One region of the Bariatricus sp. SGI.154 genome, then DNA from elsewhere that is predicted to be linked to it. Evidence: a T-box and tRNA genes for the amino acid it is inferred to sense, from the RefSeq annotation. Region 1 holds a T-box; the other regions hold tRNA genes.
The links. The T-box of region 1 lies ahead of proS (proline--tRNA ligase). A T-box ahead of a tRNA ligase gene usually reads a tRNA of that ligase, here a tRNA-Pro.

Region 2: it encodes a tRNA-Pro, which carries the amino acid that the T-box ahead of proS (proline--tRNA ligase) is inferred to sense. The anticodon was not compared.
Region 3: it encodes a tRNA-Pro, which carries the amino acid that the T-box ahead of proS (proline--tRNA ligase) is inferred to sense. The anticodon was not compared.

Annotation. Positions count from the first base shown of each region.
Region 1 is NZ_JBNPMC010000045.1:115-3,373, reverse strand. Features, by position in the region: gene ACQRBN_RS15305 (RluA family pseudouridine synthase) at 1-294, opposite strand, end outside; gene ACQRBN_RS15300 (calcium/sodium antiporter) at 388-1,350, shown strand; T-box leader at 1,450-1,662, shown strand; gene proS (proline--tRNA ligase) at 1,815-3,257, shown strand.
Region 2 is NZ_JBNPMC010000023.1:39,730-42,988, reverse strand. Features, by position in the region: gene ACQRBN_RS11210 (exodeoxyribonuclease III) at 1-373, shown strand, start outside; gene ACQRBN_RS11205 (D-2-hydroxyacid dehydrogenase) at 452-1,387, opposite strand; tRNA gene ACQRBN_RS11200 (tRNA-Gly) at 1,466-1,536, opposite strand; tRNA gene ACQRBN_RS11195 (tRNA-Pro) at 1,545-1,619, opposite strand; gene ACQRBN_RS11190 (C39 family peptidase) at 2,044-2,910, shown strand; gene ACQRBN_RS11185 (RyR domain-containing protein) at 3,007-3,259, opposite strand, start outside.
Region 3 is NZ_JBNPMC010000001.1:54,216-57,474, reverse strand. Features, by position in the region: partial or broken gene ACQRBN_RS00240 (2-keto-3-deoxygluconate permease) at 1-288, shown strand, start outside; gene ACQRBN_RS00235 (YcxB family protein) at 373-873, shown strand; gene ACQRBN_RS00230 (DeoR/GlpR family DNA-binding transcription regulator) at 995-1,756, shown strand; tRNA gene ACQRBN_RS00225 (tRNA-Gln) at 1,884-1,954, shown strand; tRNA gene ACQRBN_RS00220 (tRNA-Pro) at 2,009-2,082, shown strand; gene ACQRBN_RS00215 (helix-turn-helix domain-containing protein) at 2,345-3,259, opposite strand, start outside.

The DNA of each region.
Region 1 (3,259 bases):
ATATTTCCCGAATCCCTGACTCTGTAATTGACGGTTCAATTCTCTGGCGGCAAATGGCGTCTTGGCAAAGACGAGGATTCCTTTTACCGGCTGGTCCAGCCGATGAATGACGGCGAGGTAAGGCTCTCCTTTGTCAGAGGTACTCCAGGAAGAGTTCTGATAAATGTGATTCTTAAGCAGACTGACCATATCGGGAGTGCCGATCCGCTTGCTCTGGGTGGCGATTCCGTGAGGCTTTACGCACACCAGAATGTGTTTATCTTCGTATAATATCTCTAAAGTATCTGATTTCATACATGAATTCTCCTTGACTTTGAATCTTACTGCTCTTATCATTTAAACATAGTGTGTAAAAATATGCAAATAAAAGCAGGGAAGGTATGCGGGATGGATTACATATTATTGATATTGGGATTTGTGTTATTGATAAAAGGAGCAGATTTTTTTGTGGATGGAAGTTCCAGCGTGGCAAAACTTTTAAAAGTGCCGACAATTATCATTGGTCTTACAGTTGTGGCGTTTGGCACAAGTATGCCGGAATTGTCAGTCAGTGTCACGGCAGCGATACAAGGGAACAATGACTTGGCAGTAAGCAATGTGCTTGGTTCTAATATATTCAATCTTCTGGTTGTGCTTGGATGCTGCTCGCTGGTCAACCCGGTACAGGCGAAATGGTCCCTGCTTAAAAAGGAGTTTCCTTTTTCTATATTAATTACTGCGATTCTGCTTGTCCTGATTCTGAATTTCTCGGCGACGAAGATATTCAGCGGGGATGGGAACTTTATGCTTGGAAGATGGGGAGGCGTTCTGCTTCTGATATTGTTTGGAATCTTCCTCGATGCGACGGTCAAAGAGGCGCTTGGCGCCAGGGATCAGATGGAAGGAGAGGAAGAGTATAAGGTGATGAGTCCTGCAAAAAGTGCGCTATACATTATTGGTGGTCTTGTCGGGATTGTTCTGGGCGGAGAACTGGTTGTAGACAGTGCCTGTAACATTGCGGAGGCATTCGGGTTAAGCCAGACGTTTATCGGACTTACGATTGTGGCTCTGGGAACATCGCTTCCGGAACTGGTCACTTCGATGGTGGCAGCAGGCAAGGGAGAGAATGATCTGGCAGTTGGAAATGTAGTTGGCTCGAATATTTTTAATATTCTTCTGATTCTCGGCGTGTCTGCGGCGATAACGCCGATCCGGCTGGATGTTGCGGCGATCTATGATACTGTGCTTCTAATCGTGGCGAGTCTGATCGTCTATGTGGCGGCGGTCAGTAAGCGAGAAATCAGACGGACAGAAGGGGCAATGTTTTTGCTGGCATATCTGGCATTTTTTGTATATATTCTGATAAGATAGAGGTGGATTTCGATAGATTTTGCCTTGACAAATACATTTTAATGGATTAGAATTACGTTTAATCGAATAACCTGTCGGCAATGATGGTTGCGGAAGACGGGTTTGGCGATGAAGAGGAATAGTAATTACAGAGGAGATTCCACAGAGAGAGAATCCACCGGCTGAAAGATTCTTGTATTGATGCGTAATGAACCTACCTTGGAGCCACTGTGTGAAAATGCAGCGTGACGCCAGCGTTAATGGTGAAGAGAGAGAACTGCGAGAGGGTCGCAGTTAACTAGGGTGGTACCGCCGAACTTTTCGGTCCCTTTTTCGGGAGCGTAAGGTCCGGTGTTTTTGTATTATTAAGATTTTTGATTGCCGGACATTGCCGAAAATATTTTCGGGAAATCGATAAATTAAGACTCCCAATGAATCATAGTGGGGCAAGGGTCCTGCGTAGAAAAGAAAAGGAGAAGAGAGACATGGCAAAGGAAAAGAAACTGGTAGAAAATATCACACCACGTGATGAAAATTTTGCACAATGGTACACGGATGTTGTGCGTGAGGCAGAACTGTGTGATTATTCAAGTGTAAAAGGATGTCTGAATTATTTGCCGAATGGCTATGCGATCTGGGAATTGATTCAGGCTGATCTGGACAGACGTTTCAAAGAGACAGGAGTAGAGAACGTATATCTTCCAACCTTGATTCCGGAGAGCCTTCTGGAAAAAGAAGCAGATCATATCGAAGGATTTGCACCTGAAGTAGCATGGGTTACACATGGAGGTATGGAGAGATTGCAGGAAAGATTGTGTATCCGTCCTACATCAGAGACGATGTTCTGTGATCTGTGGGCTAAGACGGTTCAGTCATATAGAGACCTTCCGAAAGTATGGAATCAGTGGAACTCAGTTCTTCGCTGGGAGAAGACAACAAGACCTTTCTTGCGTTCAAGAGAGTTCTTGTGGCAGGAAGGACATACAATCCATGCAACATATGAAGAGGCGGAGGAACGTACGATCCAGATGCTTCACGTATATGAGGATTGCTATAGAGAGACGCTTGCGATTCCGTTCGTATCAGGAAGAAAGGCAGAACATGAGAAATTTGCGGGTGCTCAGGATACCTATACAATAGAGGCATTGATGCATGATGGTAAAGCACTACAGTCTGCAACAAGCCATTTCTTCGGAAGCGGTTTCCCGGATGCATTCGGTATTAAATATGTTGATAAGAATAATCAGCTTCAGAGCGTATATGAGACTTCCTGGGGATGGTCTACAAGAAGTATTGGTGCGCTGATTATGGTTCACGGTGATGACAGTGGTTTGGTATTGCCGCCGCATGTAGCACCGGTAGAATGTAGAATCATTCCGATCGCACAGCACAAAGAAGGTGTGCTTGATCGTTCTTATGCACTTCTTGATGAGTTGAAGAAGGCTGGATATAGAGTGAAGATTGACGCTTCTGAGAAGAGCACCGGATGGAAATTCTCTGAGCAGGAGATGCTTGGTATCCCGACACGTATCGAGATTGGACCAAAGGATATCGAGAAGAATCAGGTTGTTGTTGTTCGTCGTGATAACCGTGAGAAGATCGCGGTATCCCTGGATGAGATTGCAACAAAACTGCGTGATATCTTAGAGCAGGAGCAGCAGGATATGTACGATAAGGCCAATGCATTCCTTCAGAGCCATATTGATACAGCAACAGAATTAGATGAGATGGTTGAGAAGTTCAAGGCTAACCGTGGATTCGTTAAGGCTTGCTGGTGTGGTGATCCGGAATGTGAAGGCGAAGTTAAGTATGTAACTGGCGGTGCAGCAACCAGATGTCTGATTGAAGATGAAGATATGATCTCAGACAAATGTATCTGGTGTGGCAAGCCGGCGAAACATATGGCTTATTGGGGCAAGTCATATTAATT
Region 2 (3,259 bases), on a different contig from region 1:
ATATCTGAAGAAGTTAGAGGAGAAAAAGCCTGTTATCTTCTGTGGCGACTTGAATGTAGCGCATAAGGAGATTGATCTTAAGAATCCGAAGACGAATCGTAAGAATGCCGGCTTCACAGACGAGGAGAGGGAGAAGTTTTCGACGCTTCTGGATGCAGGCTTTATTGATACCTTCCGGTATTTCTATCCGGATATGGAAGGAATCTATTCTTGGTGGTCTTACCGTTTCAGTGCAAGGGCTAAGAACGCAGGGTGGCGTATAGACTACTTCTGTGTATCGGAGGCATTAAAAGAGCGCTTGAAGGATGCGAAGATTCTGACGGATGTGATGGGATCAGATCATTGTCCAGTGGAATTGGATATCGAATTATAATCAGATAAAAGATGGATGGCGAGAAAATTGACAAGATATAATCTTGAATTCTTCTCGCCGTTTTTATTGCTTATCGTTTTAAAACTGAAAGAACTCCCTGATCTGTTCAAGGATAATTTCCATCAGTCGTGTTCTTGCTTCAACACTTGCCCATGCTATGTGTGGAGTGATGAAGAGTCTTCTGCTGTCTTTAAACTCAAGTAATGGACTATTTGGATTCATCGGTTCTTCCCGTAATACATCCAGTCCTGCTGCGGCTATCTCATGATGTTTTAACGCTTCTGCAAGGTCCTGTTCAACAACGATTGCGCCGCGTCCGAGATTAAGAAAGATACAAGAGTCCTTCATCTTCTGAAAAGCGGCTGCATCAATCAGATTCTCTGTATATTGGTTGAGTGGTGCATGAACGGAGATGATATCAGAGGATACCAGTAATGTATCCATATCCGTCTGATGATATCCATCTTGTGGAGCACTGCCGGACGGAGAAGTGTAGATTACTTTTGCACCGAAACACTCGGCGATAGATGCAATCCTTCTGCCGATATTGCCAAGACCGATAATTCCCCAGGTCTTGCCCTTTAATTCATAAAAATGTTCTTGAAAATGAGTAAATAAAGTATCGCCGGCATATCGCTCTTCTTTTACGTAATCATCATAGAACCGAAGTTTTTCCAATAGATAGAAAAGCATGGCAAAAGTATGCTGTGCGACGGATTCTGTGGAGTATCCGGCAACATTTCTCCAGGCAATATGGCGGCTGTCCAGATAGTCTTTCTCCAGATTATTCGTTCCGGTACCGGTTACGCAGACTAATTTTATGTTTTTTGCTTTGCCGATCGTTGTCTCGTTGATCTGCATTTTATTTGTTACGATTACGTCAGCGTCAGCGACCCTTTCCGGGATATCTTCCGAAGTGGAAAAAGGGTATTTGATTACTTTGCCTAATTGTTCATAGCCAGACAAGTCAATGTCCTCGCCGATAGTTTTCACATCCAGAAAAACAATCTTCATTATAATCCTCCGTTCAAATCCTCAATTCATAGATTGGCATGTTAAAACAAAAAAGCCCTGATTAACGGGCATGAAAAGAGCGGGTGATGGGAATCGAACCCACGTATCCAGCTTGGAAGGCTGGTGTTCTACCATTGAACTACACCCGCATAAAGTATCGGGGTGACAGGATTCGAACCTGCGACCTCCTGGTCCCAAACCAGGCGCTCTAGCCAAGCTGAGCCACACCCCGACCGGTATTCTGTTGGAGTCGTTCTTACGACCGAGGTATATGTTAGCACTTTTGGAGAGAAATATCAAGTGCTAATTTGAAAAATGTTAAAAAAATAGTAACAGTTCAGCCCGCGCCATTCGCAAAACGCATCTGCGATACTTCTCCGCTGCTACGCAGCTCTTTTTGCTCATAAAATGGCGCTCTGCTCATAAGCCGGATTGTGTGTTCATTCATGCAAGCATGATTCGCCCACAATCCGGCTTATGGCTGAACTGTTACAAAAAATACCAGAATATGAAAAAACAGGATTGATTTGCATGGAGAATTAAAGAATTCTTAAGTTGCCTCGCATATGGCGGTAGAGTATAATTAACAGCATGAAGTTGTATGAATGCATATTATAAATAGATGAAATAATTACCAAACGAGAGGATGAGTATAGATGAGTAACAATAGGAGGAGGAATTCCCGGCGCAAACAGCAGGTGCGCCGTCAGTTGCTATTGTTGGGAATGATTGTGATTCTTATCGTTAGTGCACTGGTTTGTTGTCATATACGAAGGAATAAAAAGGAGGCATTGGCAGGGGCTTCTAAGATAGAACAGCGAGATGAGACGAAAAAGGCTGTAGATAAGACTGAGTCGATTGAGACGGATGCACAGAGGGTTGAGCGGGTCAAAAAAGAGGTGCGGAGCAAGGGGTGTCCAACAAGCGTGATTGAATTATTGGATAAGAATGAAGAGACATTGGATTTTGTTGAAGATTATGAAGAAAAGAAGGATCTGCCGAGTGCGGATACGATTGGAGAAGATCTGGTAGAAGGTCAGATTCCTAAGTTATATCAGTGGGATGAGCGCTGGGGGTATGCCGGATATGGGACGAGTATTGTGGCTGTCAGCGGATGCGGACCTACATGTATGGCGATGGTTGCGGCAGGGCTTACCAACGATGCTTCGATTACTCCGGCGAAAGTAGCAGCATACGGGACCGAGCATCAGTATATAGATGAGAATAATGATACATACTGGAGATTCATGAATGAGGTAGGGGCTAACTGGAACTTGTCTTGTTATGATGGACAGTTGACGGAGGATCAGGTAAGAGCGGAACTGAATGCAGGACATCCGATTATCTGCAGTGTGGGTCCTGGTGATTTTACGCAGAACGGGCACTTTATTGTGCTGACAGGATATAAAGATGGCAGTGTTACGATCAATGATCCGTTTAGCAGGAAGAATAGCAGCCAGCCGTGGGTATATGATGAGATTGCAGATCAGATTAAGGCAATGTGGGTGTATTCGGTTCGATAAATCAAAGTGCATGAAGAAGGCGGTAGTTTCACATGGAATTACCGCCTTCTATTGATGAATGATGCTTATAGTTTTATAGCATTTTAACAGATAAAATTAGTCCATAATGATATTTAAGAGGATTCTTATATTCTCACGGTCTTTTTCTTTATCCTCTTCACTCAGAGAATCATAGGGAATCAGGTCTGTATGAATCCGCAGATTCTTGTCTTTGTTCTTTCCATTAGCCGGAACGCCATATGTCCAGTTATTCAGATAATGATAACGGCACCAGCGAATATGCTCCAGTTCTGCCAGCAGTTCCATCTGTGCGGAAGTAAGTTCGCTAAGCAACTTATTGTCAGAAGAG
Region 3 (3,259 bases), on a different contig from region 1:
GTTCTCTTCTTCTTTGTAGTTAACCTTTTGCTTCCGAAGAAGGAACGGAATGCAATGGGCGCAGCGATCGGTACTACAGCACTGAATTCAGCCATGACGCCGGCGGCAGTTGCCGAAGCAGATCCGTCTATGGAGGGATATGTCAGTATGGCAACGGCGCAGTGTGCAACAGCGTCTATTATTACACTGTTCTTGTGCCCATTCATAACAGCAGCGTTTGACAAATATATGCAGAAGAAACAGAAGGGTATCTATAGCCCGGAAGGATGGGCTTACGGAAAAATATAATATAATACTCGCTGCCGTGTGGATAGCGGCGCGGCAGCGGTATAGGTGATGCCTGGTTGAAAAGTCTTTAAGGAGAAAAGGGATATGAATCAGATAACCGTACATATGACAAAAGATACATTGTATGACTTCCTGTTATTTCATGCTTATTCAAAATTCAGTGGCTTTTTAGTGAATATTCTGGGGCTTGCTGTTGCGTTTATGGGGATTATTATGTATGTGACGGGTAAGACGGGAACCTATGGCGCGGTTTTCTGTTTTGTGGCTGCGGCAATATTTCTTGGAGGTACACCGCTTCAACTTAAAATAAGAGCGAAGAATCAGGTACTGGTCAATGAAGAATATAAGAATCCGGTGGAATATGTCTTTGCGGAAGAGGGAATTACTGTAAAAAGAGCAGACTTCGTAAGAACGTATAACTGGAAACAGGTAGAACGGGCGGTGGTGACGCCTAAGACAATCGGAATCTATTATGAGAAGGATAAGGCGTTGATTCTGCCAAAGAAAGATTTTGGGGATCGGTTTGTGCCTGTATTTACAATAATAGCTGCCCAGTTAGGGCAGAGTCGGATTAGAATGCGTTGAATACAAATAAATACACAGAAATCTATCATGATATTTACATAAATATGTGAAAAAAATATTTATATATGATACAATAGATTTGTATGGGAATTATAGAATGATGGATTGGGTGGTAAAAAGTATGGAAGAGCGCAGACAGGCGATATTACGTGAAGTGGAAGAGATGGGAAAAGTTAGAGTGGCAGAACTTAGTAAGAAGTTTGAGTGTTCGGAAGTAACGATCCGTAATGATATCAAGAGTATGGATATGGAAGGACTGTTGAAGAGAACCCATGGCGGCGCAGTAAAGATCGAGAAAGAAACAACGAGAAAATATTCCGCGGAAAGCATCTACCGGAATATGGGACGTAAGAAGCGGATTGCTGCCTGTGCATATGAATTCATTGAAGACAGGGATACAATTATCATAGATGACGCGTCCAGTAGTTTTTATCTGGCATTATTTATTAAGGAGCATCCGGAAAAACACCTTGCGATTGTAACGAATTCCTTATTAGTGGGAAATGAACTTGCAGGGGTGGAACATGTTGAACTGTATATGGTGGGCGGTCATGTAGGCGGTCATCTGGCAGCGACAATGGGAGATGCGGCTTTGCAGAATATGGAGCAATTCCATGTGGATAAGGCGTTTATCGGAGTTCACAGCATTAATTTTGACGTAGGACTTACATCGATAGCAACACCGCAGATGCAGGTAAAGCGGGCGATTCTGAAAGCAGCAGAAGAAGTCTATGTATTGGCAGACAGTAGTAAGTTTGGAGGCGGCTATCTGTCGGTGATCTGCCCGATACGGGAAGTGTATAAGATTATTACGGATGATGAGGTATCAAGGGATGTGATTAAAAAGGCGCAGGAGATGGAGGTTCCGTTGGTAATAGCGTAGTCTGGCATATGCTGAGGAAGCATCAGCAAAAAAACAAGAAACGAAACAAGAAATCGCAAAAAACTTTGGGAAAAGGGTTGACTTTCGCCAAAATCTTGCTATAATATAATATGTTCGCTGAAAACATTGCGGATTGGTGTAATGGCAGCACAGCAGACTCTGACTCTGTTAGTAGAGGTTCGAGTCCTCTATCCGTAGTTCCTTGGCAGGGGCGCTGGATGCTTTGGATAACAAGGCATCCGGCCAAAATACCGGAGTGTGGCTCAGTTTGGTAGAGCGCTACGTTCGGGACGTAGAGGTCGCAAGTTCAAATCTTGTCACTCCGACTTAAGCCAAGGTGCTGAAAATAAGGGATTGTGAGAAATCACAATCCCTTATTTTATTCCCGCGAGCAACGAGCCAAGCGGACATGCTTGCATCGGGGTCTTTGACTGAGAAAAATATATGATTCCAAAAACGCTATAGTAATCTTGTTTTGTTATAGTTATATTATAACATACGATAAAGGAAAAGATGGTTGTCATTGACCTTTTTTGAAAAATTTGAAAATTCGTAAACGGGATACGGCTCATGTCTAATTGGCAGATATTAGTTGGTGTTGTTCGATTTTCTATATTCTCCCGGAGAAACTCCATATTTCGCTTTGAATACTTTATAAAAATGCGTTCGATTCGTAAAACCAAGCTGTACCGAAATAGAGGAGATCGGGATATTGGTTTTGATTAAAAGCGAAGCAGCATTCTTTAGTCTAAAGGAAAGGCCATAATCATACAGGCACATGCCTGTATGTTTTTTTACGATGGTATTAATATAATTACCGCTGTAACATAGAGTTTTTTCCAAAGTGAGTCTGGACATTCGACCGTTGGTGTCCTCCATCAGGTGACTAATGCGTGAAAACAGGAGCAAATCGGAACTGGAGTTAAGAGTCACATTACTGATATGATAATATTCTTTGGTATCCAGGTATTGGAATAATTCACATACCAGTGATTTGATGGCGAAGGTGGATCCTAATTTGGGAATCAGCATTGCATGAAGTAACTGGTCAGAAAGATGATGCAAGTCTTTCAGATGGCTCTGATTTTGAAATACCGGGAAGAAATCCAGATAATTTTTTCCTTTTTCTGATTGAAGATTCTCTGCCATAAACTGAAAAATTGAATTTTCAATGGTGCGTTCCTCCTTTGGAAAATAAGCAGTTTTATGAGATCCCAGTAATTCTTTTATCATATTTGCAGACATGCCAAGAAAGAGTACTTTTGCCTTTCCGGTAAATCTTTCTACATGAACGACATTCTGGTTGATCAGGCAGCAGGATCCTGCCGGATACAAATACTCCTTATCTTCTATTTTCTGCGTGATACTTCCCTCCAGGACAAGCAATAATTCAAAAAAACTATGCTGATGGGGAATTCGAGCATTAAATTTGTAAAAATCTTCAACAATTGGTGTTGAATATAGAAACTGATCAAGTGGGGAAATGGTCATGATATTGAAGAA